DNA from 3 places in the Actinoplanes sp. CA-030573 genome. Region 3 is predicted to be linked to each of the others. Evidence: riboswitches for the same ligand, from Rfam matches in the RefSeq annotation. Region 3 holds a riboswitch; each other region holds the start of a gene.
The links. Region 3 has a riboswitch for cyclic di-AMP ahead of ACQP2F_RS30400 (NlpC/P60 family protein). Riboswitches for the same ligand answer to the same signal wherever they lie in the genome.
Positions count from the first base shown of each region.

Region 1: another riboswitch for cyclic di-AMP. It lies ahead of ACQP2F_RS02000 (coiled-coil domain-containing protein); the one in region 3 lies ahead of ACQP2F_RS30400 (NlpC/P60 family protein).
Region 2: another riboswitch for cyclic di-AMP. It lies ahead of ACQP2F_RS06765 (NlpC/P60 family protein); the one in region 3 lies ahead of ACQP2F_RS30400 (NlpC/P60 family protein).

Region 1 is NZ_CP192038.1:423,528-433,319, reverse strand. It holds gene ACQP2F_RS02030 (LacI family DNA-binding transcriptional regulator) at 1-664, opposite strand, end outside; gene ACQP2F_RS02025 (MFS transporter) at 748-2,013, shown strand; gene ACQP2F_RS02020 (Atu4866 domain-containing protein) at 1,936-2,262, opposite strand; gene ACQP2F_RS02015 (TetR/AcrR family transcriptional regulator) at 2,367-2,966, opposite strand; gene ACQP2F_RS02010 (ABC transporter permease) at 3,146-4,042, shown strand; gene ACQP2F_RS02005 (ABC transporter ATP-binding protein) at 4,035-4,811, shown strand; gene ACQP2F_RS02000 (coiled-coil domain-containing protein) at 4,827-5,831, opposite strand; cyclic di-AMP (ydaO/yuaA leader) riboswitch at 5,835-5,976, opposite strand; cyclic di-AMP (ydaO/yuaA leader) riboswitch at 6,185-6,322, shown strand; gene ACQP2F_RS01995 (coiled-coil domain-containing protein) at 6,332-7,408, shown strand; gene ACQP2F_RS01990 (glycoside hydrolase family 65 protein) at 7,463-9,792, opposite strand, start outside.
Region 2 is NZ_CP192038.1:1,462,771-1,472,562, forward strand. It holds gene ACQP2F_RS06730 (GPGG-motif small membrane protein) at 91-234, opposite strand; gene ACQP2F_RS06735 (metallophosphoesterase family protein) at 274-1,017, opposite strand; gene ACQP2F_RS06740 (hypothetical protein) at 1,014-1,265, opposite strand; gene ACQP2F_RS06745 (nucleotidyltransferase) at 1,262-1,852, opposite strand; gene ACQP2F_RS06750 (dTMP kinase) at 2,017-2,727, shown strand; gene ACQP2F_RS06755 (SDR family NAD(P)-dependent oxidoreductase) at 2,795-3,490, opposite strand; gene ACQP2F_RS06760 (sigma-70 family RNA polymerase sigma factor) at 4,056-5,060, shown strand; gene ACQP2F_RS06765 (NlpC/P60 family protein) at 5,139-6,110, opposite strand; cyclic di-AMP (ydaO/yuaA leader) riboswitch at 6,125-6,290, opposite strand; gene ACQP2F_RS06770 (DUF3817 domain-containing protein) at 6,459-6,776, opposite strand; gene ACQP2F_RS06775 (hypothetical protein) at 6,787-7,197, opposite strand; gene ACQP2F_RS06780 (DUF6158 family protein) at 7,277-7,510, shown strand; gene ACQP2F_RS06785 (DUF1360 domain-containing protein) at 7,535-8,059, shown strand; gene ACQP2F_RS06790 (hypothetical protein) at 8,301-8,471, shown strand; gene ACQP2F_RS06795 (GAF and ANTAR domain-containing protein) at 8,667-9,293, shown strand; gene ACQP2F_RS06800 (MDR family MFS transporter) at 9,492-9,792, opposite strand, start outside.
Region 3 is NZ_CP192038.1:6,588,813-6,598,604, forward strand. It holds gene ACQP2F_RS30365 (tyrosine-protein phosphatase) at 1-549, opposite strand, end outside; gene ACQP2F_RS30370 (SCO5389 family protein) at 651-1,043, shown strand; gene ACQP2F_RS30375 (hypothetical protein) at 1,204-2,349, opposite strand; gene ACQP2F_RS30380 (AAA family ATPase) at 2,375-3,631, opposite strand; gene ACQP2F_RS30385 (epoxide hydrolase family protein) at 3,641-4,723, opposite strand; gene ACQP2F_RS30390 (MarR family winged helix-turn-helix transcriptional regulator) at 4,797-5,240, shown strand; gene ACQP2F_RS30395 (M1 family metallopeptidase) at 5,265-6,602, shown strand; gene ACQP2F_RS30400 (NlpC/P60 family protein) at 6,653-7,648, opposite strand; cyclic di-AMP (ydaO/yuaA leader) riboswitch at 7,663-7,800, opposite strand; gene ACQP2F_RS30405 (M56 family metallopeptidase) at 7,923-8,825, opposite strand; gene ACQP2F_RS30410 (BlaI/MecI/CopY family transcriptional regulator) at 8,822-9,175, opposite strand; gene ACQP2F_RS30415 (cytochrome ubiquinol oxidase subunit I) at 9,260-9,792, shown strand, end outside.

The DNA of each region.
Region 1 (9,792 bases), 3.8 Mb from region 3:
CGCCGGAGCCGCCGGGGACGACGCGGATGTGCTCGGCCAGGCCGTGCCGGGTCATGGCCTCGCGGTAGCCCTGCCGCCGCTCGGCCGACGCGACCCAGCGGGCGCCGTCGACGTGGGCGATGCGGCGGTGGCCCAGCTCGACCAGGTGGTCGACGGCCAGGTGCAGGCCGCGCGAGTCGTCGGTGCGCACGACGTCGACCGCCTTGTGCCGGATCGGGCGGAACATCGCCACCACCGGCATGCGGGCGGTCAGCGCGCCCAGCTCGGCGGTCGGGATGAGCGGACCGAGCAGGATCAGCGCGGCGCATCGGTCGCGCAACAGGCCGTCGATGGCCGTACGCTCATCGCGTCGCGGGGTCACCGCGCTCAGCGCCAGCTCGTGGCCGACCCGCCCGGCGGCGTCGTAGAGGCCGGTCAGCACGTCGTCGTGGAACGGGTGCTGGACGCCGAAGACCACGCCGAGCAGCCGGCTCTCGCCGCTACGCAGCAGGCGGGCCCGGCTGTCCGGCTGGTAGCCGAGCCGGCGGGCGACCTCGAGCACTCGCGCGCGGGTCGCGGCACTGGCGCCGGGCGCCTCCCGCATCACGATCGAGGCCAGCGCGACCGAGACCCCGGCCTCGGCGGCGACGTCGGCCAGCGTGGGCCGCCGTTCCCCTGTCCGCATGAAACCGAACTTTAACGTGTGATCACTAGAACGTTCTACGACGCCACGGCCTAGAACGTTCTAGAGTCGGCCCAGTGGAGAGAATGACCGCCGGCCGCCGCTGGGCGGCCCTGCTCGCGCTGGCGCTGGGCGGCTTCGGGCTGGGCCTGACCGAGTTCGTAGCGATGGGCCTGCTGCCCGACATGGCCCATGACCTGCTGCCGGCGGAGTACGCCCGATCGAGCGCCGACGCGGTGGCCAAGGCCGGCTGGATGATCACTGGGTACGCCCTCGGCGTGGTGGCCGGCGCGCCCACGATCGCGGCCCTCACCGCCCGGGTCCCGCGCCGCCGGCTGGTGGTCGGGCTGCTCGGGCTGTTCGTGGCCGGCACGGTCGCCTCGGCGGTGGCGCCCACCTTCGGGCTGGTGCTGGCCGCCCGGTTCGTCGCCGCGCTCGCCCATGGCGCCTACTTCGGCGCGGCCGGGCTGCTGGCGGCGGCCATGCTGGGGCCCGGCAGCCAGGGGCGCGGCTTCTCGATCGTGCTCGGCGGCCTGACCGCGGCCAATGTCTTCGGCGTCCCGCTGATCACCGGCCTCGGGCAGGCGGCCGGGTGGCGGGTGGCCTACCTGGCCGTGGCCGGCGTCTTCGCGCTCACGCTGCTCGCCGTGCTGGCCGTGGTGCCCGAGGTGGCGGCCGCGCCGGGCGGCTCACCCCGGGACGAGCTGGCCGCCTTCCGGCTGCCGCAGGTGTGGCTCGCCGCGCTGGTGGTGGCGATCGGCTTCGGCGGCTTCTTCGCCGTGAACAGCTACATCGCGCCGGTCACCACCCACGTCACCGGGCTGCCGGCGTCGGCCGTGCCCTGGGTGCTGGCGGTGATGGGCGTCGGCATGACGGTCGGCAACGCGGTCGGCGGCGTCGTGGCCGACCGCGACCTCCGGCGCAGCGTGCTGCTCGGCTTCGTCGGCATCATCGCCTCGATCGCGCTCTTCGGCCTGACCGCCCGGCACCCGGCCGGGCTGGTGGCCGGCGCGTTCCTGGTCGGCGCGGCCAGCCTCTTCATCGGGCCGGCGCTGCAGGCCCGGCTCATCTCGGTGGCGCCCGGCGCCCAGCTGATGGGCGCGGCGATCAACCAGTCCGCCAGCAACGTGGCGAACAGCATGGGCGCGGCCCTGGGCGGCGTGGTGATCGCGGCCGGATGGGGTTACCTGTCGTCGGCCTGGATCGGGGTGGCGCTGGCCGTCACCGGCCTGGTGCTGGCCCTGGTGAGCTTCCGGACGGACAGGCGGAGCAGCCTAGAGAGCGGGCCCGAGGCGGTAACCGGCCATCTCGAGCTCGCCCTCGCCCAGGGCGACCGCCGTGTACAGCCCTGACTCGTCGCTCAACGTCATCGTCGCGCCGTCGATGGTGTACGTGCCGTGCGCATGACGCTTCCGGCCGGCGACCTGCCCGTCGTACGTGCCGTCGTCGAAGATGTCGAGCCGCACCGCGCCGTCCTCGCTCAGCCACGCACCCACCGGCGCCGCGGTCCGCACCCGCGGGGCCGCGAGCCGCGTGGACTCGGCGGGCCGGCCGCCCATGATGCGCTTGAACAGGGCGACGTCGACGTGCGGGGTGCGCATGGCGGCTCCTCAAAGGCGAGGCGAACGGCGAGGTAGGGGAATGGCTCCTAGTTTCGGCAGCGAGGGGCTGACCCGGAGTGCAACCGGGTTGCGGTTGGGGTGCGTCAGCTCGACGCGCGCAACGCGGCCATGACCGCGGCGATCATCTTCTCCAGGTAGTCGTCGCCGAGGGGCGTACGTGCGACCGCGAGCCGCCAGTAGAGCGGCCCGAGGATCAGGTCGATCGCCACCTCGGGGTCGGTGCCCGGCGGCAGCTCCCCGCGGGCCACGGCCTGGCCGATCAGCTTGTCGCCGACCGCCTGCTGGTGGGTGCGCAGCGCCTTCTGGAGGGTCTCGGCGATCTGCGGGTTCCGCGAGGCCTCGGCCATCAGGTCCGGGATGATCTGCGAGGCGATCCGGTGCTGGAGCGCGCGGCTTACGATCATCATGAGCAGCTGGAGATCGCTTTCGAAGCTGCCGGTGTCCGGAAGGGGTACGCTTCGCCCCGCGACGTCGGAGACAATCTCGAGGACCATCTCGAGCTTGTTGCTCCAGCGCCGGTAGACGGCGGTCTTGCCGACGCCGGCTCGGCGGGCCACGGCTTCGATGGAGAGGCGGCCATATCCGACCTCGGCCAGCTCCTGCATGACCGCGTTACGGATAGCCACAGTGATGTCGCCCCGGAGCACGGCGGCCCCGGCTGGTGCTCGCTTCGCTGTCGCCACGTAGTCACTATACGCCAGGACGTAACGGTTGCGTTCCGCCGTTCGGTCGGTTAGATTTCACGTCGATACGAACCCGTTCCATCGGTGACGTGTTGGCATGCTTGCTAGTTGTGTTCTCGCGGAAAGCACCAGGACCCGATTCCCCCGACGTCGGGCCGACGAGATCGGAGCACCACCCCATGGCTCAGACGACCGTCGTCGAGTCCTACTCCGGGCCCTCCGTGAGGGAGCTGGCCCGGAAGCATGGACTGGGCGCCGCCGGACGGCTGCCCACCCTGCCGGAGTACACCCGCCAGCTCTGGGCCTACCGGCACTTCATCTGGGAGTTCGCGAGCGCCAAGGTCTCGGCGTCACTGGGCAACACCCGCCTGGGCATGATCTGGCAGGTCCTGACCCCGCTGTTCAACGCGGGCGTCTACTACGTGATCTTCGGCGTGCTGCTCAACACCAAGCACGGCGTGGGCAACTTCATCCCGTACCTGTGCACCGGGGTTTTCATCTTCGGATACACCCAGACCGTGGTGCAGGCCGGCGTCCAGGCGGTGAGCGGCAACCTCGGCCTGATCCGGGCGCTGCACTTCCCCCGGGCCAGCCTGCCGCTGTCGATCACCCTGGTCGAGGCGCGGAACATGATCGCGTCGACGGCCGTGCTGATCGCGATCGTGCTGTTCACCGGCGAGCCGATCACGGTCGAATGGCTGCTCATCCTGCCCGCCCTGGTGCTGCAGACGATCTTCAACGCCGGCTTCGCGATGCTGGTCGGGCGGCTCGGGTCCACGCTGCACGACCTGCGGCAGCTCATCCCGTTCATCATGCGGGTCTGGATGTACGGGTCGGCCGTGCTCTACCCGGTGACGCAGTTCACGGCCCACCTGCACGGCTGGAAGCTGGCCCTGGTCGAGGCCAATCCGCTGCTGGTCTACATCGAGCTCATGCGGCACGCGCTGATGGAGAACGTGATCCTGGCCGGGTCGCCGCGGCGACTCTGGACCGAGGCCGTCATCTGGGCCGTGGTCATGGGCCTCGGCGGCTACGCCTACTTCTGGCGGGGAGAGAAAGGGTACGGCCGTGGCTGACGAAGAGCGGGTCCCCACCGTCATCGCCGACAACGCGCACATCATCTACCGGATCCACGGCTCGGTCTCGGCCGCGCAGAACTCGCCGCTGAGCAGCTTCAAGCGCCTCGTCACCCGGACCAAGAGCGCGGCCGTCCGCGAGGTGCACGCGGTCAAGGGCGTCAGCTTCGTGGCGTACAAGGGCGAGGCCATCGGCCTGATCGGGACGAACGGCTCGGGCAAGTCGACGCTGCTGCGGGCGATCGCCGGCCTGCTCCCGGTCGAGGCGGGCGGCGCGATCTACGCGGCCGGCCAGCCCTCGCTGCTGGGCGTGAACGCGGCGCTGATGAACGACCTGTCCGGCGAGCGCAACGTGACCCTCGGCTGCCTGGCCATGGGCATGTCCCCGGCCCAGGTCAAGAGCCAGGTGCAGGACATCATCGAGTTCTCCGGGATCAACGAGCGGGGTGACTTCAGCTCGCTGCCGATGCGCACCTACTCGTCCGGCATGTCGGCCCGGCTGCGCTTCGCGATCGCCGCGGCCAAGAAGCACGACGTGCTGCTGATCGACGAGGCGCTGGCCACCGGCGACGCGAAGTTCCGCAAGCGCAGTGAGCAGCGGGTCCGCGACCTGCGGGCGGAGGCCGGCACGGTCTTCCTGGTCAGCCACAGCGAGCAGTCGATCCGGGACACCTGCGAGCGCAGCATCTGGCTGGAGAGCGGCGTGATCAAGGCGGACGGCCCGACCGACGACGTGATGAAGGAGTACGAGGCCTTCGTGAAGAAGTGAAGGCCCCGTACCGCCCTAGATGACCGACAAATGCACGTGGTTCGTGTGATCGCTCGAGGGATCGCCGTTGCCACGGGTGTACGCCTTCCAGCCGCTCGACGGCAGCCAGATGCGTTTGAACCAGATGACGTACAGGACGCCCAGCCGGCTCGAGTTGTTGATGAAGTAGTTCGCGAGGTTCGTCCCGTACGTCTTGCTGGCGCCCGTCGCCACCCCGCCGAAACCGCCCTTGTCGGCCGCGAAGTCGCAGGCCCGGCCCTTGGGATGCTCGCCGCTGTTCTGTTCGCGCCAGCAGTGCACGTAGTGCGTGAACCCGTCGGCCTGGGCCTGCCGCATGGCGAACAGCATGCGCTGGGTGATGCGGCCGCCACTGGTCGGGTCGTCCACCATGCCGCTGCCGCCCTGGAACTTGGCCGCCGACTTGCTGCTGCCGCCGTCGCTGGGCTGCGGGTCGTCCTGGCCGGCGTTGGCCGCCTTCAGCGCGGTCTCGGCCTGGACCTTGCGCTTGGCCATCACGTTCACCTGCTTCTGCTGGTCACGGATGGTGGCGTCGATCGCCAGCTTGGCCGCGGCCTGCTGGTCACGGACGGCCCGCAGGTCGGTGACCGCGGCCTGCTGCTTGACCCCGACCGTCTCCAGCATCTCGGCCCGGTCCAGGAAGCCGGCACCCGAGCCGGCGTTGAGCAGCGCGCTCATCGGGCCGAGCCGGCCGGACATGTAGGCCTCGGCGACGATCTCGTCGACCGCCGCCTGGCGGGGGGCGAGCTCGGCGTCCAGCTGCTTGAGCCGGGCGGTGAGCTGGGCCTGGCGGGTCTTGGAGGCCGCGAGCGCGTCCCGGGCCTGGACGTAGCCCCGGGAGGCCGCCTCGAGCTGCTGGATCAGCGACTTGGAGCCGCCTTCGCCGTCGTCCCCGGTGTCGCCCGGCGCCGCGTGGGCCGGGGCCGCGAACGCCAGACCGGCGGCAGCGACCAGGAGGGCGAGGGTCGCCGCTAATCGGCGGCGGACAGATTGGTGCCGCACACTGTTTCCTTCCGTCGGCCGCCGACCGAGTTAGCTGACGGGTTCGGGACGGAAGTTCCCTACCGGAAGTGACTCCGGATTCACCCCATTGAGAGGAACGGTTGGTTCCCCGGCTCGCCTCGCGGCGATTAGGCGGCGATCCCCGGGTGGGGATCGGGACCGACGATACCCATGCCATCGATTGATCGACAGATCTCGTACCCTGTGCGATTGGCCGATAACGGCTTGTCACCTCATTACGGAAAGTGCTTATCCGCTCACCACATTCACGTTTATCGGACCCTGATGCGTTCCCAAGTCTCGGGTAAACTCTCCGACGGCTCTGCCGCCGAAGGCGCCGCCCCCGAGGCGCCGGCAGACCACCGCCCAATCGCCGCGAGGCGAGCCGGGGAACCAAATGTTCCTCACCTGGGGTGAATCCGCGCGAGCGGTAGGGATCGCTTCCGTCCCGAACCCGTCAGCTAACCCGGTCGGCGGTTAACCGGAAGGAACCTGGCTGGATGACCGTACGAACCCGCCGGTGGCTGACACTCGCCCTGGCGCCGCTCGTGGCTGTCTCGTTCCTGGCGGCGCCGACCGCCCCCGCGAGCGCCGACCCCGACACCTCGTCCTCGTCGAGCTCCGGCGAAGGGTCGAGCTCAGGCGGAGGAACGTCCGCGATCCCTGACGAGGGCGACGACGACGTCGAGGCGAACGCGACGCTGAACGACGTGCTCGAGTCGTCGAACCGCAAGTATGTGCAGGCCAAGGCGGCGGTGACGAAGTCCACCGCGACGCAGAAGAGCCTGGCCGTCGAGATCAACCTGGCCGAGGCCAAGCGCAACGCGCTGATCCCCGAGGTCAACGCGATCGCCGCCCAGCAGTACCAGACCGGCCACCTCGGCGCCGCCAGCTTCCTGCTCGGCAGCCAGGGGTCGAGCGACTTCCTCAAGAAGGCGGTCTCGCTGGAGGAGATCAACACGCTGCACGACCGGAAGCTGCGCGAGCTCAACGCCGCGATCGACCTGGTCAACAGCAAGAAGGCCGCGCTCGACGCCGAGGTGAAGGCGCAGCAGACCAACCTGCTGGCGATGCAGAAGCAGAAGGCCTCGGCCGAGAAGGCGCTCGAGTTGGTCGGCGGCAAGAGCCTCACCGGCGGCTTCGTCGACGCGGTCTCCAAGCAGGCGGCGCCCGCGCCACGCAATGCCGAGGGCGGTTTCTCGCCGGAGAAATGCACCGTGAACGATCCGACCACGAGTGGCTGCATCACCGCGCGTACGTTGCACATGTACCAAGAGGTGAAGAAGGCCGGCTTCAATCGTTTCGTCGGCTGTCACCGCAACGGCGGACCGTTCGAGCATCCGAAGGGCCGGGCCTGCGACTGGTCCCTGCAGAAGAGCGGATTCTCGAACGCGCACAACGCCGACATGAAGAACTACGGCAACAACCTGATGGCGTTCCTGGTCCGCAACGCCGACCGGTTGGGCATCTACTACGTCATCTGGTATCAGCAGATCTGGTTCCCGGCGACCGGTAACTGGCACACCTATCACGGCGTCAGCGCCCACAAGGACCACGTGCACGTTTCGATGCTGTAGAGCAGACATGGCAACGGCCCCCGCGATATCCGCGGGGGCCGTTGTCGTTGACGGTCAGTCCTGCGGAGCCCGGCGCACCGGGGCCCGGCCCGCGGGCTGGGTCGGCGGCGGGCCGACCGGTCCGGCCGGCGGGATCGGCACGCTCACCGGCTTGACCTGGGTGACCTCGATCTCCTTGCCGTGGTGCAGCAGCACGAGCCGGGCCGAGCCGCCGCCGTTGCGCAGCGAGTAGGTCACCTCGTCGGCCGTGACATTCACCCGCAGCCGGAGCCCGCGCCACAACAGCGAGAACTCGAGGTTGCTGATCCGGCTCGGCAGCCGGGGCGCGAACGACAGCTGGCCGTTGAAGTCCCGCATGCCGCCGAGGCCGGCGACCAGCGAGATCCAGGTGCCGGCCAGCGACGCCACGTGCACGCCGTCACGCGAGTTCTGGTGGAGGTCGTGCAGGTCCATCAGGGCGGCCTCGCCCAGGTAGTCGTGCGCCAGCTCGAGGTGCCCGACCTCGGCCGCCAGAACCGCCTGGACGCAGGCCGACAACGACGAGTCCCGCACCGTACGGGCGTCGTAGTAGGCGAAGTTGCGCTGCTTCTCCTCCGGGGTGAACGCGTCACCGCGGATGTACATCGCCATGACCAGGTCGGCCTGCTTGACCACCTGCTTGCGGTACAGGTCGAAGTACGGGTAGTTCAGCAGCAGCGGGTACGCCTCGGGCGGGGTGTTCTCGAAGTCCCACTCCTGGAGCCGGGTGAAGCCCTCGGACTGCTGATGGACCTGCAACTCCCGGTCGTACGGGATGTGCACCGCCGCCGCCGCATCCCGCCACGACGCCATCTCCTCGTCGTCGACGCCCAGCTTGCGGGCCAGGTCGGGGTGCCGCTTGCAGGCCTCCACCGCGCTGAACATGTTCTGCTGGGCCATCAGGTTGGTGTAGATGTTGTCGTCGACCACGGCCGTGTACTCGTCGGGGCCGGTGACGCCGTCGATGTGGAAGCGTCCGTGCCGGTCGTGGTGGCCCAGCGACCGCCACAGCCGGGAGGTCTCGACCAGCAGCTCGAGACCGACCTCACGCTCGAAGTCGTAGTCGCCTGTCGCCTGCACGTAGCGGCGGACCGCGTCGGCGATGTCGGCGCCGATGTGGAAGCCCGCGGTGCCGGCCGGCCAGTACGCCGAGCACTCCTGGCCGCGGATCGTGCGCCACGGGAACGCGGCGCCCTGCAGGCCGAGGGTCTGCGCCCGCTCCCGGGCCAGATCGAGCGTGGAGTGCCGCCAGCGCAGCACGTCGGCGGCCGCCGAGGGCTGCGTGTAGGTCAGCGCCGGGAGCACGAAGGTCTCCGCGTCCCAGAAGGTGTGGCCGTCGTAGCCGGGGCCGGAGAGGCCCTTGGAGCCGATCGGGCGCTGCTCGGCCCGGGCGCCGGCCTGGAGGGTGTGGAAGAGGCCGAAGCGGACGGCCTGCTGCACCTCGGGGTCGCCCTCGACCTTGACGTCGGAGTGGTCCCAGAACGCGTCCAGGTACTCCCGCTGGGCCTCCACGAGGCCCTCCCAGCCGTCCAGCCGGGCGCTGGCGAGCGCGGCGCCCACCTGGTCGCGGATGGCGGGCAGGGAACGGCTCCCGGACCAGCCGTACGCGGCGAGCTTGACCACGCGCAGCTTCTGTCCCGGCTCGAGCTTGCTCGCCACGGTCGTGCGCAGCCAGTCGGGGTGGCCCTCGGTGGTGATCGCGTGCTTGCCCGGCGCCTCGACGAGGTGCTCCATGGCCGCGGCCATCCGCAGGTCGCTCGCCTTGGTCCGGTGCACCAGCAGGCCGCCGGTGCGCTGCTCGAGCATCTCCTCGGCCTGCAGCGGGTGGTCGAGCACGGCCGCGACGCGCGGGTCCTTGCTCATCGGCGGGAGCTGCTCGTTGGCGACCAGCTCGGACTGCAGGATCAGCCGGGCCGAGGCGTCCAGCGGCTCGACCTCGTAGAGGAACGCCACCACGGCGCGCTGGGTGAACGAGACCAGCCGCACGGTGCGCACCCGGATCGCCTGGCCGGACGGGGAGACCCACTCGACGGTGCGCTCGAGCGTGCCGGCTCGCAGGTCGAGCACGCGCTCGTGGGAGCGGAGCTCGCCGTACCGTACGTCGAACGGCTCGTCGTCGACCAGCAGCCGCATGAGCTTGGCGTTGGTCACGTTGATCATCGTCTGGCCGGACTCGGGGAATCCGTAGCCGGCCTCGGCGTACGGCAGCGGGCGCAGCTCGTAGAACGAGTTCAGGTAGGTACCCGGCAGGCCGTGCGGCTCGCCCTCGTCCAGGTTTCCGCGTATCCCGATGTGCCCGTTGGCAAGCGCGAACACCGACTCGGACTGGGCCAGCAGGTCCAGGTCGAGCCGGGTCTCCCGGATGT
Region 2 (9,792 bases), 4.9 Mb from region 3:
CGCACGCCGTGTGCGGTCCCATCACAAAGAGGAACCGGAACCGCCGATACGGCGGTCCCGGTTCGCGACTCGGTTTCGAGGGAGGAGGGATCAGGTGAAGATGCTGACGCCACCCGGGCCTACCAGCAGGCCAACGATGATCAGCACGATGCCCCAGAGGAGCTGCCGCCGGAACAGCGCGAGGATGCCGGCGACCACCAGGATGACTGCGAGGATCCAGAGGAGAACGTCCATGCGGTCGAGTTACCCGGACGCCTCGAAAAGAAAACCCACCTATGTGGCGACCAATTCGAGATCGACTTCATCGGACAGAAGCTGGTAGACGTTGTACGCCTGCTTGATCACCGGGTGGGCCACGTTGCGCACCGGGACGCCGCCCGGCGTACGGCCGCGCTCCGACCCGTGGTGTGCGTGCCCGTGCAGGGCGAGCGCCGTCGGTGCCGCGTCGATCGCCCGGCCGAGCTGGTAGCAGCCGAGGAAGGGGTAGATCTCCAGCGGCTCGCCGAGCAGCGTGTCCGGCACCGGGGCGTAGTGGGTCAGCGCGACCAGCGCGTCGACTTGGATCGAGAGCAGGGCGTCCTGGAGGCGCTGGGCGATCACCTCGGTGGTGCCGACGAAGTCCTTCATCTCGCGCTCGCCGAAGTTGCTGGCGCAGGCCCCGGCGAACCCGCCGCCGAAGCCCTTCACGCCGGCGATGCCGAGGCGGTGCCCGTGCAGCTCGAGGACGGTCGTGTCGCCCTCGAGCACGGTGATGCCGGAGTCGGTCAGCACGTCGGTGACCCGGGCCTGCTGGTCGCTCTGGTGGTCGTGGTTGCCCAGCACGCACACCACCGGCACGCCCAGCCCGCCGAACTCGGTCGCGAAGCAGCGCGCCTCCTCGACGGTGCCGTGCCGGGTCAGATCGCCGGCGACGAGCAGCGCGTCGGCCCGCTCGGGCAGCTGCTCGAGGGCCGGCCGGAACCGGCCCAGCACGTCCTTGTCCACGTGCACGTCGCCCACGGCGGCGATCCTGATCATGAAATCTCCTCCACCTCGCTGGGTGCCTGTGTCCTCGTGATCCCGATGTCGCAGGTGATCTCCACGTCCGGGAAGCGCTCGTTGATCTGCCGGCAGATCTCGTCCCGCCGGTGCGCGCTCTCCACCTCGCCACCGAGCACGAGCAGGTGCTCGCGGCGCTGCACGGTGATGCCGAGCTCCGCGATCCGCCCGTCGGTGAGCAGACTCTGGATCTCGGCTTCCAGGTATTCGTCGAGTTGAGTGCTCATCTGTCTCCCCTACCCCCATCCGGCTCGTTCCCACCGGCGGGAACGACGTCCAACCGGTCGAGCAGGATCAGGAACGCTTCGGCGTACGGAGATCGGGACGTCTCCCGGCGTACGCGATCCCAGTCGATCTGCTCGCGCAGCGACCGTGCCACCGGGAAGCCGGTGGCGAAGTCGCAGTAGTGCTGGCTGTAGCTCAGCAGCTTGTGGATCATCAGCTGGGTCGCCGAGATCACCGGCATGTTGATCGCCTCGACCGAGATCATCTCGCTGTCGCGCAGCGTCTCGTCGGTGACCGGCGTCTCCACCGGCCGATGGATGAGGTCCACCATGCGGTCCTCGTCGTAGACCTTGACCAGCCAGTCCTCGGGCGGTTGCTCGGTGCGGAAGCCGACCGCCGCGAGCGCCTTCAGTGCCTGCTCGGCGTCCTGCTCGCGGATCAGGAAGTCGACATCGTGGTCGCTGGAATGACCGCCGTGCGCGTACACCGCGAAGCTCCCACCGAGCGCGAAGGGGATGTCGGCCGCCTTGAGGGTGGAGGCCACCCGCTTGAGCGTGCCGGCCAAGCCTTCGTCCACGTGGTGCGGCATGGGCGTTCTCCCTGTTCGACGTGTGCGGTTCGGGTCGTATTGCGGTACCCGAGCCGCTTCCCCTTGAACCTCACGCCAAAATCAACTGCTACACCCGATTTTGGTACGGAATGAGCACCGTTGCTCGGAAACACACTGGGCAACCCTGGTTACCGTTGGTAGGCATGACCCGCCAGCCACGCACCATCGCCCTGGTCGGCATCGACGGATCGGGCAAGACCACCCAGGCCCACCGCCTGGCCGACGACCTGGCCGCCGAAGGCCTGCGCGCCGCCTACCGCCGCAACGCCGGGGGCCGTCGCTGGTTCGGTCGCCTGGCCGCGGCCCTGGGCCGCGGCGACGACGCCGAGGACCTGCTCGGCCGCCGCGGCATGTTGTTCATCGAGTCCGTGCTGCGCTGGCTGGCCATCCTCCGCACCCTGCTGCGCCGGGCCTTCACCGGCGAGATCACGGTGATGGACCGCTACGCCGCCTGCCAGTACGCGAGCCTGCGCGCCCGGGCCGCGGGCCCGTCCGCCGAGCGCCGCGCCCGTCTCGCCTACCGCCTGTTCCCGCGCCCGGACGTGACCTTCCTGCTGGCCGTGGACCCGCTGATCGCCCACGACCGCATCGAGCGCCGCGGCTACGACCACGAGAGGGTCGAGTATCTGTCGGCCGCCGCGGCCGCCTACCGTTCGCTGCCCGAGTACGCCGATTTCGTGCTCATCGACGCCAACGGCACCCCGGCCGAGGTCGCCGCCGAGATCCGGGCCCGGCTGCCGCTCCCGGCGCCGGTGACCCCGGCCCGTTCCCGGGTCCGCGCGATGATCCTGGCCGGCGGCCCCCTGATCGCCGGCGCCACCGCCCTGGGCTACCAGCTGGCCGAGACGCTGTAGGCCGGCCGCCCAGCCAGCGCCGGGCGGCGGTCCAGCGCCGGGCGGCGGGCCGGCGCCGGGCGGCCGGCTAGGCCTGGCCGTAGACCGGGATGGTCGCGCCCGTGGTCGGCGCCGAGTCGTCCGAGGCCAGGAAGACGATCGTCGGGGCGATCTCCGCCGGGCGCACCCAGCGGGAGAAGTCCGCGTCCGGCATGTCGCGCCGGTTGGCCGGGGTGTCGATCACGCTGGGCACGATCGTGTTGCAGCGCACCTTCTGCTTGCGGTACTCGACCGCGACCGCCCCGGCGAAGGCCAGCACCGCCGCCTTGGCCGTCACATAGCCGGCCGCCCCGGCGAACGGCGCCACCGCGGCCCGCGACGAGACGCAGACGATGCCGCCACCGCCGGCCGCCACCAGGTGCGGCAGGGCCGCGGCCGTCACCAGGTAGGTGGGACGCAGGTTCAGCGCGAGCAGGCGCTCGAACTCCGCGACCGGGGTGTCGGCCACGAGACCGCTCCCGGCGTACGCACCCGCGAGATTGACCACCGCCCGCAGCGGCGCCCCCGGTTCCGCGGCCGCGACCGCCATCGCGGCAGTGATATCCGTCTCATCGGCGAGATCCGCTTCGACCACGATCGCGTCCGGCAGGGAGGCCCGGGACCCCGGCCGCACCGGTGCCACCACCCGCCAGCCGGCGGCCGCGAAGGCCGCCACCGTGGCCCGGCCGAGCCCGCCGGCGCCGCCGGTGACGAATGCCGTCCGTCCGTTTTCCATAAGGATCATGCTGCCCGCTCATCCGCCCCGGACGGTGTGGTTCTCGTCACGTCCGTCGCAGGATGATCCATGGGTCGCGGTTCGTTGCGAAAAGGGCCGTCACCTGCACGGGCGTCACCCTTGCGGGCGAGTGAAGTGGAGGCGCGCGTGCCGCATTGTGGCAGGTGTCCCGTTCGGCCCGGCCCATCGGGATCTTTTCGATGAGCCTTTTGTTTCAAGACGGTCGCGAACCTGTCGATGCTGCACGTGAACCCGGGAAGCCGAGCGGCCGTACTGGGTAGTGACGGATGTCCCATGGTCTGTGGTGATGCCCGTCGCTGCGACGGATGAGGGGCCGATGGTGTCATTGAGGCGATGGCGGGTATGCGTCTTGGTGCGCGACCGCCGCCGGCCGCGGCGCGCGAATGCCGCTTGGAGAGCCTCCTCCTCAGGAACATCGCACTCGGCTCTCAGCAATCACCCAGGCATTCGTGACACTTTCGACCCACCAGCCGGAATCAGTGCGACCAGTCATTTGTTGTGTAGATGCCAGTAACCGCAATGCACGTCTTGCGGACGTTACGGGGAGGAACTGATGAACACAGGGTTTGCCCGTAACGGGGTAAGTAGTGAACGCAATGAGGGGACCGTGGGCAACGTGGAGAAGAGCACCGTCATGCGGACCGACCAGGTCGCCGAGGAGCGAGACCTGGTCGGCGTCTACCTGCACGAGATCTCCCGGACGCCACTGCTGAGCGCAGCCGAGGAAGTCGAGCTTTCCAAGCAGATCGAGGCGGGCCTCTACGCGGAGTTCCTGCTCGACGAGGGCGAGATGCCCCGTGGCGTGAGCCGCGAGGAGCTGGAGCGGATCGTCCACGAGGGTCAGCGGGCGAAGGATCTGTTCATCCGGGCCAACCTGCGTCTGGTGGTCTCGATCGCCCGGCGCTACGTGCGCTCGGGCATGCCGATGCTCGACCTGATCCAGGAGGGCAACACCGGCCTGGTCCGCGCGGTGGAGAAGTTCGACTACGAGCGCGGCTACAAGTTCTCGACGTACGCGACGTGGTGGGTGCGCCAGGCGATCAGCCGGGCCATCGCCCAGCAGGAGCGCACCGTGCGCCTCCCCGTGCACCTGGTCGAGGACGTCAACCGGATGCGCAACGTCACCCGCCAGCTCGTCCGCGAGCTCGGCGCCGACCCCGAGCCCGAGCAGATCGCGGCGGCGCTCGGCGTGACCGTGGAGCGGGTCAACGAGCTCACCCGGTGGGCGCAGGACACGGTCTCGCTCGACACCCCGGTCGGCGACGACGGCGACACCAACCTCGGCGACCTGGTCGCCGACAGCGACGCTCCCTCCCCGGAGGAGATCGTGCTGACCGCGCTCGAGCGGCAGCGGATCGAGGGCCTGCTCAACCACCTCGACGACCGGTCGGCCGGCATCATGCGGGCTCGCTACGGTCTCGAGGACGGCCGGGAGCACTCGCTGACCGAGGTGGCCTCGCGCTTCTCGCTCAGCCGGGAGCGCATCCGCCAGCTCGAGATCCAGGCGCTCGGCCGGCTGCGTGAGCTGGCCCGGGCCGAGGGTCTGCAGGCCGCCTGAGCACCGAACCCCCCCCGACGACAGAGACGCGAAAGGCCGGTACCCGGACGGGTACCGGCCTTCTTGGTGCGCGGGGAACTACCGGACCCGGCCGTAGCCGTACGGGGTCATGATGTTCATCGACCTCTTCTTGATCGGCTCGCCCTCGCGGGAGGCGTCGATGATCATGCCGCCGCCGACGTACAGGCCGACGTGGCCGAGGCTGCGGTAGAACACCAGGTCGCCCGGCTTCAGCTGGGACTTGGTGATGCGGGCCGTGGCGCTGTACTGGGCGGCCGCGTTGTGCGGCAGCGACTTGCCGGCCTTGGCCCAGGCGGCCATGGTCAGGCCCGAGCAGTCGAAGGTGTTGGGCCCGGAGTCGCCGTAGCCGTAGTACGCCGGCTTGTTCGCCTGCACGTACGCGAAGTCGACCGCGATGCCGGCCGAGCCGGAGATGCTCGGCGCCTTGCCCGCGGCCCCCGAGACGCCGGGCTCGGTCGCGCTGCCGAACGCCTGCTCCCGCATCGCGCGCAGCTTCTTGATGTTGGCCTCGATCGTCTTCTTGCGGGCGGCCATCGCCTTGAGCTGCGCCTGCTGCTTCTCCTGCGTCGTCTTCAGCGCGGCCTGCCGGTCGGCGTACGTCCGGGTGGTCTCCGTGTAGTCGCTGATGTCGCGCTGGTTCGACCGGCTGATCATCTCGAGGTAGCTCATCCGGTCGATCAGGCTGCTCTGGTCGCCGCCCAGCAGCGCGCTCATTGGCCCGACCCGACCCTGCATGTAGGCGGTGGCGGCGACCGACTGGACCTGGGCCTCGGCGACGACCATCTTGGCCTTGGCCGGGGCGATCGACGCGGCCAGCTTCTTCTGGTCGTCGGCGGTCTTCTTCAGGTCGATGTTGAGCTTGTTGTACGACTCGGTGATGTCCTCGAGCTGGTTCGACGCGGTCTCGATCTGCTTCTTGAGCTCGCTCTCCGACGGCGCCGCGTGGGCCGAGGTCGCCATGGACCCGGTCAGCGCGACCGCCATGGCCGCGACCACGAGGGAACGAAGCCTGGTGCGGGGGGTTGGCACCGGTTGCTGAACCTTTCTTCCGCTTCGGCCGCCTACCGGGTTAGCTGACGCCTGCGTTTCCGGAAGATCAGTGGGCGGGAAGAAGGCCCTACCGCTGGACGCGGATTCACCCCGGTAACGCGGTTCCCCGGTTCGGCCACGCGCCCGGGGGACGGCGCGCCGATTCGGCGGCGTTGGCCGGCGCCACCCGGAGGGAAGTGGCTGCGGACCGAACCAACCGCATTAACTTATCGATGCGGGAAACAAAATCAAGGTCTCTGTGCGGGATTTAAGGTAATCGCCAGATATGCGCCAATGATCCCGATAACACATTGTCATTCGACGAAGACGGCGCGTCATTCGCGGCCCTCAAACGGGACTTTTCGCCAGCTCGGCGGGAACCCACGCGTTGGTGACCTTACGCTCCGCCCAGAACGAGAGGAAGGGGATCGTGCCGGCCGCCATGACCAGGATCATCCGGGGGAACGGCCAGCGGGCGCGGCGGGCCAGATCGAAGGTCAGCACCAGGTAGACCATGAACAGGAAACCGTGCAGCGGGCCGACGACCGCAACCACGGTGTCGTTGTCGCCGAGGTACTTCAGCGGCATGCCGACCAGCACCAGCGCGAGCAGGCAGACGCCGACGATCCACGCGATGATCCGATAGCGGGTGAGGGCTCCCTGCACGGTGCACTTCCTATTTGTTGGAGTAACCCGGGTAGTCCGAGGGGCGGGCGCCGGGGTGGGCGGCCAGCCAGGTGAGGTAGTCGTTGTAGGCGTCCAGCTCGGGGTCGTCCTCGGCGGCCGGCGCCGGCACGGCGACCCGGACCGGCCGGCCGACCGTAACAGGCGAGCCTGGGAGCCGTTCCTCCTCGGCCTCGTCGTCCTCCGGCGGCGCGGGGGGACGGCGGGCGAGCTGCACCTCGCGGAACCAGAGGAACGCGAAGAAGGCCGCGAAGACCGGCCACTCGAATGTGTAACCCCAGCTCAGTGTGTTGCCACCGCTGGCCCGGCTGAACTGCCACCAGCCCAGGCCGAGGCAGCCCACCACGGCGGCGAGCGCGAGGACGTGCCGGACGATCCAGGCCGGCGTCCACAGCCCCTTCATGCCCGCCAGCGTACCGGCGCGCGTTTGGCCGCCGTCCGCATGGGCAACCGTGCTGGCAAGCACACCAACGGAGGTAACCATGACGGACGCCCAGCTTCACAACGAGACCGGCGTGGAGCCGGCCACGCTCGCGGACGAGGACCTCTTCCGGGAGCTTGCCAGCCTCTACCGGACCCGGCTGGCGACGCTGCGGCACGGTCCCGACGCGGCCCTGGACAACCATTTCCGGCGCACCGCCGACCTGGAGACCGAGTACATGGTCCGGTACCCCGGCCGCGAGGTCGACCCGTCCCGCCTGACGCAGGACTTCTGACCGCCGACCCGAAGGGCCCCCCTCATGACGGACACCATGCGTGACCGCCTGTCGCACGTCGCCGACTCGTACGCGCCGCACGAGCACCGCCCGCTCGCCGGCTACCTGGCCGCGATGGGCGCGTTCGGCACGCTGGCCGCCGCCCTGGCCGGTGCGGCCAAGCTCACCGGCCGCCCGGTGCCGGGCCGGCCCGCGACCGCCGACGTGGTGCTCATCTCGATCGCCACCCACAAGCTCAGCCGCCTGCTGGCCAAGGATGCGGTGACGAGCCCGCTGCGGGCGCCCTTCACGCGCTATGCCGAGCCGGCCGGGGCGGCCGAGCTCAACGAGGAGGTACGCGACGAGGGCAGCTCGCTGCGGCACGGCATCGGCGAACTGATCACGTGCCCGTTCTGCCTCGCCGTGTGGGTGGCGACCGGCCTGACCGGCGGGCTGGTGCTCGCCCCGCGCCTGACCCGGCTGGCGGCGACGGTCCTGACCGCCACCGCCGCCTCCGACTTCCTGCAGATGGCCTACGACGCGGCCAAGGGCGCCGCCGGCGAGAAGTGACCCGGGTCACAATCGCTTACGGAATCGTCCCGGGCCGCCGACGGTTGAGTACGGATGTCGGTGTGTCCAGTGTCCCCGGGCCTCACCACTAATGCCTTCACGGAATACCGTTCGGCTGGAGCCGTGTTGTGCCACTCGCCGAGAGGCGACATGCACACCGACATCTCTTGCGCGGCCCCCGGGTTTCTCCCGGGGGCCGCGTGGTGTTTCACCCGCCTTCCGCGCGGGGTATTCGACCTCCATGAGTGATCACCGGATCGACCAGCGCGCCGCCGACCTGCTCCCCGAGGAGCACGCGGCCGGCAGCGCCGACCCGAAGGCGCAGGCCGAGGCGATCCTGGCCGACTCCGACCGGCGGGAGCACGATCCCGAGGCGCTGGAGAGCCGCCACTCCGACGAGACCACCCAGTAGGGGCATCGAACTTCCGTGCCTGTCGATGGTCATGGCATAGTGCCGGGCGTGTCTGCCCCGAATCGCCGGATTTCTGGCCCCAAGCGCGGTCCCGTGCGTGTGCTGAGCCGTCTCCGGCGGTCGCGTCGCCCGCATGCGGCGCCCCTCAGCGGTCCCCACCCGATCGAACTGGCGGGGTTGCTGCACGAGGTATCGGTGCGCCTTCTCGGCGCGGAGAGCTTCGCCTCGGCGCTGGAGCGCCTGGCTTCCTTCGCGGTGGGCGCGGTGCCGGGCGCGGTGCGCTGCTCGATCGCGCTGATCGGCGAGGGCGGCCCGCTCAGCTGCACCGCCTACGGTCCGAGCGGCGAGGGCGTCGATGAGCTCCAGTACGCGTCGGGCGCCGGCCCGGGCCTCGATGCCGCCCGCAGCCGCTCGCTCGTGACGGTCGAGGACCTGGCGGCCGACGAGCGCTGGCCCGAGCTCGCCGAGCCGGCCCGCGCCGAGGGCGTCCGCTCGGTGGTGGCCGTGCCCCTGGACGTGCCGCGCGCCGAGGTCGGCTCGCTCAGCCTCTACCTGGACCGCCCCGGCGGCCTCGGCCCCGACCTGACGCTGACCGCCATGGCCCTGGTCAACCAGGCCGAGGTCCTGCTCGGCGAACTCCGCCGGCGCGACGAGGCAAGCACCGGTGCCGCCATCGACCGCGCCGTCGGCGTGATCATCGCCCAGCGCGGGTGCGGCGTGCGCGAGGCCTACGACGTGCTCGGCGAGACCGCACAGCGGCTGGGGCTCGACCGCCAGGCCGTCGCCGACCGCCTGATCGCCGCCGCCGCCCGCAACGCCTGATCGCCGCCTCCGCCGCCGCCCGCAACGCCTGATCGCCGCCGCCGCCCGCAACGCCTGACCGCCGCGTCCCGCGCTCGCCCGCGCCTGCCCGCGCGTGGCGTGAGCAGAGCGGCTCTGCTTACCTGTCCGGGCGCGCGCCGGGGTGAGCAGAGCAAAGGCCGAGACGCGGTGCGCCTCGGCCTTTGTCGCGCGATGGCGTTACGCGCCGCCGTCCTTGCTCTTGCCGGCCGGGACCGGGGCGGCGGAGCCCGCCAGCGGGCCCGCCCCGACCTCGCCGGGGACGCCGTCGCTGTTCTCCGCGGCCAGGATGTCGGCCTCGCGCTGGGCCTGGGCCGAGCGCTGGGCCAGCGGGATCTCCGGCAGGAAGAAGACCACGACCAGGCCGACGATCATCACGGCCAGGGCCAGCAGGAAGACCACCTGGATGCCGTCCGAGAAGCCCACCTTGAACGGGTGCGCGAGCACGTCGGTCAGCTTGTTGATCCAGGACGTATCGCTG
Region 3 (9,792 bases):
GATGTGGTCCAGGTAGGACTCCGCGCCGCCGTAGACGGTCTCCAGGTGATCGAGGGTGGCCGCCATCGCGCCCGGCAGGCGGTCGGGGCTGCGGCCGTAGTCGGCGACGATCTGCTCGGGCGGGACCCCGGCCACGGCCAGGGCGAGCGCGACCACCACGGCGGTGCGGTCCCGGCCGCCGTGGCAGTAGACGAGCACGGCGCCGGGCGGGGCGGCGGCCAGGGCGCGGAACGCGTCGGCGATGCGGGGCTTGTTGAAATCGAGCATCGGGCCGTACGAGTCGTGCGGGATCTCATAGGTGACGACCTCCTCGAGGATCGACACGTGCCGGTAGCCGGGCTCGCCGGCGAACGGGCTCGGCTCACGCTCGCACTCGCTGGGCCGGCGCAGGTCCAGGATCAGCGAGACGCCCGCCGCGCGTACGGCGTCGATGCCCGCCGCCGTCAGCAGGAAGAGACCGTCCGATCGGTAGAGCGCGCCGGGGCGGACGTTGCCGAGGCCGCCGAGGTCGCGGGCGTTGCGGCAGGCCGGCCAGTCGAGATCCGTCATGGGGGCAGGTTACCGAACGGGTGACGCCTACTTGCTAATGGGAATCGTTTCCAACAAGATGGGACCCGCCCGTTGTTGGTGATCGAAAGGAACCCTGGACCATGTCGCTCAACGTCTCCCCCGACCTGCTCGCCGTCGCCGAGCGCGGCGATGTCACGGACACCGAGTTCGTGGCCTGCGTGCGCGAGTCCCTGCCGTACGCGTGGGAGGTCGTCAGCAAGGTCATGACGTCCCTGAAGGCCGAGGGCGGCGAGTTCGCCGACCACGAGGTGCCGCCGCCCACCGAGGCCGAACGAGGCCAGCTGCTGCGGGCGCTCGCGTCGGACGCGATCCGGGGTGGCCTGGAGCGCCACTTCGGCGCGAAGCTCGCGTTCCAGAACTGCCACCGGGTGGCCGCGTTCTCGTTCGGCGCCGTGGGCAGCGAGCGCTACCAGGCGTTCGTCTCGCCGCGCGGGCAGTTGCTCAACCAGTCCCCGGAGTTGCGCAACTGCTGAGAGCCGGTCCTCCCTGTGGATAACCGAATGATGTTGTCGTAGGTCTGCCATAGGGTGGCCCCACCCCATTCGGGTGGGGGGTGGCTTGCGGGGCCCCGCCGCCCGATCTTTGCCGGGATCGGGCGGCGGCCGGCCCAACCCTCGCGGGGCTCGGCCGGCCTCAACCCTTCGCGGGCGGGTCGGTCCAGGCCTCCCGCAGATCCTTCTTCGCGGTCACCCACCAGTCGCGGAACTCGGCGCCGATGTCGCGGAACGCCTGCCGGAACCCCGGATCGTCGAGCCCCGCCCCCAGCATCTCGAGGAAGCCCAGCAACCACAGCGCGACCGCCGCCACCAGTGCCGCCACCACCGCGATCCACCACCCGGTGGCCGCGTGCAGCACCAGCAGCACGATCGCCGCCGCCATGATCGCGAGGCCGCCGTAGTTGGCGCGGCGCATCATCGGCGGGAGCAGCGGCAGGCACCGCCACGGCAGCCGGCCGGCCGGCAGCAGCACCCGCGCGCCGAAGCCGGCCAGCACCGCGGCCAGCACGCCGGAGAGCACCCGGGCGAACGTCGTCGCGTACGACCACCAGTGTCCCGCGACCAGCAGCGCGCCGACGATCAGCGCACCCACCGCCAGGCCCCGCCGCAGGCCGCTCAGCACGCCCCGGATCGGCCAGGTCAGCGAGATCAGGTCGGCCCGGGCCGGGTGGTCGCGGGCCACGTCCCGAAGCCCGCGCATCGACCGGCGGACCTTGAGCCGCTCGGCGTCGAGCATGGCGAGCAGCCAGCGGCCGTACGCGTTGCCGGGGTCGAGCTCGAGCGCCGCGCGGGCCGAGGCCGTCGCCGCCTCCCGGTTGCCCGCGTCCCGCTCGACGTCGGCCACCGTGAGCAGCCCCTCGACCGAGCGCGGCCGTAGCGACAACCCGTGCGCCGCCGCGTCCCGGGCCCGCGCGACCTGGTTGTCCCGGGACAGCGCGCGGGCCAGCACCAGGTAGCCGGAGGCGTCGAGCGGCTCGAGCCGGACCGCCTCCTCGGCCGCCGCCACCGCGTCCTTGGCCCGGATCAGCAGCATCAGGCTCTCGGCCCGCTCGGCGTGCGCGTCGGCCAGATGGGGCGCGGCCGCCACCGCCGCGTCGGCGGTGGCCAGCGCCGCCACGTATTCGCGGCGCAGGCGCAGCACGGAAGCCAGCAGCGTGAGCAGCGGGCCATGCTCGGGCGCGACGGTCAGCCCGACCCGGGCCGTCCGCTCGGCGTCGTCGTAACGGCCGACCTCGGCCAGCCGCTGCGCCCGCGCGAAGGCCTGCTCGGCCTCGTCGTCCATCACGAGCTCATCGGCGCGAGAAGGCTCACCGCAGCTTGCGCTTCTTCAGGTACGCCGCCAGGTCGTCGTACTCCCCCGACTCGTTGGCGAACATCGCGACGTTGCGGGCGGTGGCGAACCAGGCGTCGGTGGACGGGCGCACCTCGCGCACGGCCGCCAGCATGTCGGCCTGGGAGATCATGCGGATCTCGCCGGTCGCGATCGAGTCGCGCATCGCGAACTCGGCCGCGGTCTCGCAGACGTGCGCCAGGTCGGCGCCCGAGTAGTGCTCGGTGGCGTCGGCGACCTTGCCGAGATCGATGCCGGCGACCGGCCGGTCGCGCAGGTGGTACTCGAGGATCGCGGCGCGGGCCGCCTTGTCCGGCGGCAGCACCAGCAGCGTACGGTCGAGCCGGCCCGGGCGCCGCAGAGCCGAGTCGATGTCCCACGGCGCGTTGGTCGCGGCCAGCACGAAGACGCCGTCGTTGTTGCCGTCGACGCCGTCGAGCTCGGTGAGCAGCTGGTTGACCACCGTGCGCATCGAGGACGAGTTGAGCTGGCTGCGCTTGTGGCCGAGCGCGTCGATCTCGTCCAGGAACAGCACGCACGGCGCGTGCCCGCGGGCGGACTGGAACAGGTCGTGCAGGTTGCGCTCGGACGAGCCGACCCACATGTTGAGCACGTCGGTGATCGACAACGAGATGAACGCCGCGCCCATCTCGCCGGCGACGGCCCGGGCCAGGAACGTCTTGCCGCAGCCGGGCGGGCCGTAGAGCAGCAGGCCGCCGCGCAGGCTCTTGCCGAACAGCGTGCGCAGCTTGGGGTTGCGCAGCGGCCCGAGGAAGGAGACCTCGAGCCGCTTCTTCACCTCCTGCATGCCGCCGACGTCGGCCAGCGTGACGGTCGAGGTCTCGATGTCGAACGTGCGGTCGGCGTGCCCGCGCACCGGGTCGGGCTCGTCGTCGGCCTTGGCGAACCGCGGCGGCACGATGTCGCCGAGGTCTTCCTCGAGGGCCGCCCAGTCGACGCTCTGGTCGCCCTTGGACGACGGTTGCGGCGCCGGGGCCGGCCCCGGCGCCGGCTCGGGTGTCGCGGGCGCGGCGTTGCCGAGCGCGGAGGTCATCAGCCGCTGAGCGGTCGCGTTGCCGGGCTCGCGGGCCAGCACCTGCGCGGCGTGGCCGATCGCCTCCGGCCCCCGCCCCGCGTCGACCAGCAGCTCGGCCAGGTGCAGCCGGAGCGGCAGGTCGTCGGGCCGGGCCTGCACGGCCGCGGTCAGGCTGTCGATCAGCGGCGAGTCGCTCATGACACCGAATTATGCCCGCGCCCCCACCGCCTCGAAGAAGGAGGTGATGTCGGCCGCCAGCAGATCGGGCACCTCCAGCGCGGCGAAATGCCCGCCGGACGGGAACTCGGTCCACTGCCTGATGTCGTGACGCTGCTCGACCAGGGGACGGACCGGCTGGACGATGTCGTGCGGCAGGACCGCCACCCCCAGCGGCGCCGGGCACGGGATCGGCCCGCCGCCCAGGCCGGTCTCCTTGACCAGGCGCGACGAGGAGCCCGCGGTGCCGGTCAGCCAGTAGTGCATGACGTCGGCCAGCACGACCTCGTCGGCGATCGGGTGGGCCGGATCGGCCCACTGCTGGAACTTCTCCGCGATGAAGGCGAGCTGCCCGGCCGGGGAGTCGTTGAGCGCGTACGCGATGGTCTGTGGCGCCGCCGCGAACAGCACCTGATGCGGATGCCGGTTGCCGGCCAGCTGCCGGGTCTTCGCCAGCCGGGCGGCGTCGACCTCGCTCAGCGGCCCGTCGTAGGCGCCACCGGTCGGCATGAAGTTGACGTGCACCCCGATGACGTGTTCCGGCGCGACCGCGGCCAGCAGCCGGGAGATGCCGGATCCCCAGTCGCCGCCCTGCGCGCCGTATCGCTCGTAGCCCAGACGCTCCATCAGGGTGGCCCACGCCCGGGCCACCCGCTCCTGCCCCCAGCCGCGCGAGCGCGTCGGCCCCGAGAAGCCGTAGCCCGGAATCGCCGGGACCACCAGGTGGAAGCGGGGCATGAGCAGCGGGATCAGCTCGAGGAACTCGGCGACCGAGCCCGGCCAGCCGTGCGTGAGGATCAGTGGGATCGCCGCCGGATCGGCCGACCGGACGTGCAGGAACCACACCCGCTCGCCGTCGATCGTTTCGACCCTCGGCCCGTACGCGTTGAGCGCCGCCTCGTGCGCCCGCCAGTCGAACGTGGCCCAGGCCGTCGTGAGCTGCCGCACGCGGTCGAGCGGTATGCCGTAGTCCCAGCCGGCATCGGGCAGCTCGTCGGGCCATCGGGTGCGGGCGAGCCGGTCGTGGAGATCGTCGAGGTCGGCCTGCGGAACGTGTAGCGCGAATTCGTTCATGCGGCTAACGTTAGGCCCACGAACATTCAGATGGCAAACGTTAGGTAGGTAAACGTAATGTTAAAGTTGGCATATGGAGCAACTGCCGAGCTGGCTGCTGACCCAGACCGCGGCGCACGCCGGTCGCCTGGTTCACGACGGCTTCGCCGAGGTCGGCGCCCGCGGCTACCACTACCGCCTGCTCAACTCGCTGCTCGAGGAGGGTCCGGCGAGCCAGGCCGACCTCGGCCGGCGCACCGGCATCCACCTGAGCGACATGGTCGCCGCGCTCAACGAGCTGCAGCGCGAGGGCTATGTCGCCCGCGAGCCCGACCCGGCCGACCGCCGGCGGAATGTCATCACGCTCACCCGGCCCGGCCGCCTGCGTGCCGCCGAGCTGACCAAGCGGGCGCACGACGTGCAGGAGAGGCTGCTGGCGCCGCTGACCGAGGCCGAGCGCGGCCAGCTGCTCTCGACGCTCGTCAAGCTCCTGGACCACCACCTGAGGCAAGGGATTCCCCCGTTGCCCAAGGAGTAGGACGGCATTCATTCTCGTCGAATGATGAGACGAGTGCTCCCCGCCTTGCTCGCCCTGACCGCGACCATCGCCGTGCCGGCCACCCCGGCCCGCGCGGCGGCCACCGACGCGACCCGTACGCCGGCGACCCCGGCCTACACCATCAACCTGACCAGCAACGGCACCGGCGGCGTGTGGACCGGCCACGAGAGCGTGACCTTCTCCAACGCCTCGGCGGTCCCGCTGACCGAGGTCTACCTGCGTCTGTGGGACAACGCCCACGGCACCTGCACGAGCCTGCCGATCAAGGTCACCAACGTCACCGGCGGCACCCCGGGCGCGCTCGAGGTCGCCTGCACGGCGCTGAAGATCACGCTGCCCGCGCCGCTGGCCCAGGGCGCGACCGGCAGCGTCGGCTTCGACCTGTCGATCACGGTGACCGACGGGATCGACCGGTTCGGCCACGACGGCAGCTACTACTTCATCGGCAACGCGATCCCGGTGCTGGCCGTGCGCGACGCGGCGGGCTGGCATCTGGACCCGTACACGAACAACGGGGAGTCCTTCTACGCGCTCGCCTCGGACTACACCGTCGCGCTCGATCACCCGAGCACGATCTCGGTGCCCGCGACCGGCACCTCGGTCGACCGGGCCGGCAGCAGTGGGCGTACGGTCACCACCGCCACCGGGAAGAAGGTGCGCGAGTTCGCCTGGGCCGCCGGGCCGTTCCGCAAGATCTCCGGAACCACGGCGGGCGGCGTCGCGGTGAACGTCTACTCGGTGAGCTCGATCAGCACGTCGAGCGCCAACTCGATGCTGAGCACGGCCAGGTCCGCCCTCGACGCGCACTCGTCCCGCTTCGGCGCCTACCCCTACGGCGAGGCCGACGTGGTGCTGGACAACGGCTACTGGTTCGGCGGTATGGAGTACCCGGGCTTCGTGCTCGACGTCATCAGCTCGACGGCGCTGGCGCACGAGCTCGCCCACCAGTGGTTCTACGGGATCGTCGGCGACGACGAGTACACGACGCCGTGGCTCGACGAGGGCTTCACCGACTACGCCACCGATCTGTACTTCAACAAGACCGGCAGCGGCTGCGGGATCACCTGGCAGTCGAGCGCCGAGAAGCTGACCAACTCGATGGCTTACTGGGACGCGCACCCGAGCCGCTACAGCACCGTGGTCTACGGCTACGGCAAGTGCACGCTGCACGACCTGCGCCGGCTGATCGGCACGACGGCGATGGCAAACCTGCTCAAGTCGTACGCGGCGTCGCACTGGTACGGGGTCTCGACGGTGGCCGACTTCAAGGCCGCGGCGCAGGCCGCCGCCGGCTCGACCAGCCTCACCTCGTTCTGGGCGGCGCACCGCGTCGAGGGCTGACCGCACACGGAAAGGGGCCGCCCGCGGGCGGCCCCTTTCTGCGCGAACTCTCAGCCCGGACGCCGGAAACCGGCGATCGGTCCCACCTTGTCGAGCACCGCCATCCGCACATGGTCACCCGTGTGCGGGGCGTGCACCACCTTGCCGCCACCTATGTAGATGGCGACGTGATGGAGGCTGCCCGGATAGAAGAAGACCAGGTCACCCGGTTGCAACTCGTCCCGCGACACCGCCTTGCCCTCGCCCCACTGGTCCTTCGTGTAGTGGTCGAGGAAGACGCCGACGCTGGCCCACGCCGCCTTCGTCAGACCCGAGCAGTCGTAGCTGTTCGGGCCCTCGGAGCCGAAGACGTAGGGCTTGCCGACGAGGTCGCAGGCTCGCTGCGCCGCACGGCCGCCCTTGTCCTGGCTGTAGGTGACGGGGCACGGCCCGGTCTTGAACGGGCCGTCGGACTCGCCGGCCGCGCCGTACGCCGCGAGCCGCAGCTTCTGGAGCGAGTCGATCTTCTTCTGGATCGCGGCCTTCTGCTGCGCGAGCTGGCTGTCGCGCGCCGCGATCGACTTGGTCAGCACGTCCAGGTCGGACTTCATGCCGGCGTACTTGTCGCGCAGCTTGGCGACGCCGGCGATCTGGTCCTGCTGGTGCCGAGCAAGCTGATCGAGGTAGGTCAGCTTGTCGGTCAGGCCGGTGGGCGACCCACTCATGATCATGGCGTTGAACGCGTTGGGCGCACCCTGCTTGTACGCGTCGACGGCCATCCCCCGCACCTGGGACAGGGCGACATCCACCTGGATCTGGAGCGGAGTGAGCTGGGTCGTGAGCTTCTTCAGCTGAGCCTGGTTCTTGAGCAGCTTGCCGTGCACGTCGTTGTACTGCTCGATGACCGGCTCGAGTTCGTTCCACTGCTTGTCGATCTGGGCCTCGACGCTGGCCGGCGAGGGTGTCGCTTGCGCTACGGACGGGCCGGTGAAGACGATCCCGACCGCTGCGACAGCGCAGGCGAGGCTGCGCAGAACTGCGGCGCGGCGCGCCCCAATCCGTTTCACGTAGGTGCGTTATCCCTTCTTCCATCAAGCCGCCGACCGGGTTAGCTGACGGGTTCGGGCGGGAAGCGCGCCCGGCCGCAAGGGATCGCGGCTTCACCCCGACTACTCGGGTCCCCGGTTCGTCGCCATGGACGATTAGGCGGTGGTCCGTCAGATCGGCCGGATGGACGATGGGGGGCTGCCGAACCGGGGACCACCGTACTCCCGATCAAGTCGTTAACTGAAGCTGCCACGACCAGGAAACTGCTTGCACAGCAGGGGCTACGGACAGTGACTACAACGGCCAGGCTTCCAGGGCGCGGTCGAGCCACGGGAGCACCAGGATCACGGTCGGTAATACCAGCAGGGCCAGGGCGCCGAGCGCGACGGTCGCGGTGAGGGCGATCGAGGACCTCGGCGGCGCGGCCAGGCGGGCGAGGCGGCGGTCCCGGGCGTCCGTTCCGGGCGCGACATCCTCCGACAGAGGGACAGCGCCGGTCAGGCGTTCCAGGGCGCCGCGCAGCGGCGCGGACCCGGTGCGGCGGCGTGCGGCATCGTCGGCCACCATCTCCAGCAGCAGATGTACGGCGTTCAGCGGCGCCCGGCTGCGCAACGGCGCCGGGACGGCGCGATAGAACGCGGTGAACGACTCCATCACCACCTCATGGCGGTGCCGCAGGTGGGTCTGCTCGTGGGCGAGGACGGCCTCGACCTCGGACCGGCCGAGCAGCCGGAGCGCGCCGTCGCTGAGCACCACGCGCGCCTCCCGGCCGGGCACGCAGTAGGCGAGCGGCAGGTTGCCCTGGAGCACCCGCACGTTGTCGTCGTCGAGCTCCTGGCGCTGCTCGGCCCGGTCGAGCAGGTCGACCAGCAGCCGGTGCCGGGCGCGGCGCTCGCGGGAGCGCCGGGTGACACCGTAGAGGGACCAGAGCAGCCGCAGCACGATCGTGGCCGCGACGGCGAGGGCGCCGACCAGGGCCGCGGCGGTGACCGGCCGCCCGGCGCCGGCCGCGCGGGCCAGTTCTTCGGGGCCGGCCAGCACCACGCCGAGCGCGGAGAGCACCGCGGTCAAGGTGATCGCCTGCCAGAGCAGCACGGCCGCGGCCGGCGCGCGGTCGGGCCACCGGGCGGCGGCGAGGACGCCCGGCACGACGAGCGACAGGGTCAGCCCGAGGGCGCCGAGCAGCAGGGCGGTCACCGCTCGTTCTTGGCGACGGCCTCGAGGGCGGCCTTCAGAGCCTCCGGCGGCAGCTGCCCGACGAAGTAGGCGAGCGCCGCGTCCTGGTCGGCGCTGGCGCTGAGCGCGTCGAGCATGACCGAGGCCGTCATCTCCTCGCGGGACTGCGTGGTGGCGTACCGATAGGCGCGGTCCGCTTTCTGCTCCGTCACCACCCGTTTCTTGGCCAGGCGGTGCAGCACCGTCATCACCGTCGTGTAGGCGAGGTCGCGCTCGGGCCCGATCGACTCGTGGACCTGGCGCACGGTGAGCGGCTCACCCGCGTCCCACAACACGTTCATGACCACACGTTCCAGGTCTCCCAGCGCCATGGACCAAAGTCTACTGCACAACGTCGTACTACGAGGCGTAGTATCTACTACGCGACGTCGTATTCGTTGTTGACGGGGGACCCGATGGACGTGCTCGACCTGACCCGGCTGCAGTTCGCGGTCGTGACGATCTATCACTACTTTTTCGTGCCGCTGTCGATCAGCCTGGCGGCGATCGCGGCCGGCCTGGAGATCACCTGGCTGCGCACCGGCGACGACAAGTTTCGCGACCTCACGAAATTCGTCGGGAAGCTGCTGATCGTCACGTTCGCGGTCGGCGTGGTCACCGGCCTGGTGCAGGAGTTCCAGTTCGGCATGGCGTGGAGCGCGTTCGCGAAGTTCTACGGCGACGTGTTCGGCCCGACGCTCGCGATCGAGGGGATGCTCGCGTTCTTCCTCGAGGCGACGTTCCTGGCGCTCTGGTATTTCGGGTGGGATCGGCTGCCGCGCCTCGCGCATGCGGCGACGATCGTGATCGTCTCGCTCGGCACGATCCTGTCCGCGTTCATCATCCTGGCCGGCAACAGCTTCATGCAGAACCCGGTGGCGTACGCGATCGACCCCGTCACCGGGCGGGCGCGGCTCACCTCCTTCACCGAGTTGCTGCTCAACAAGGT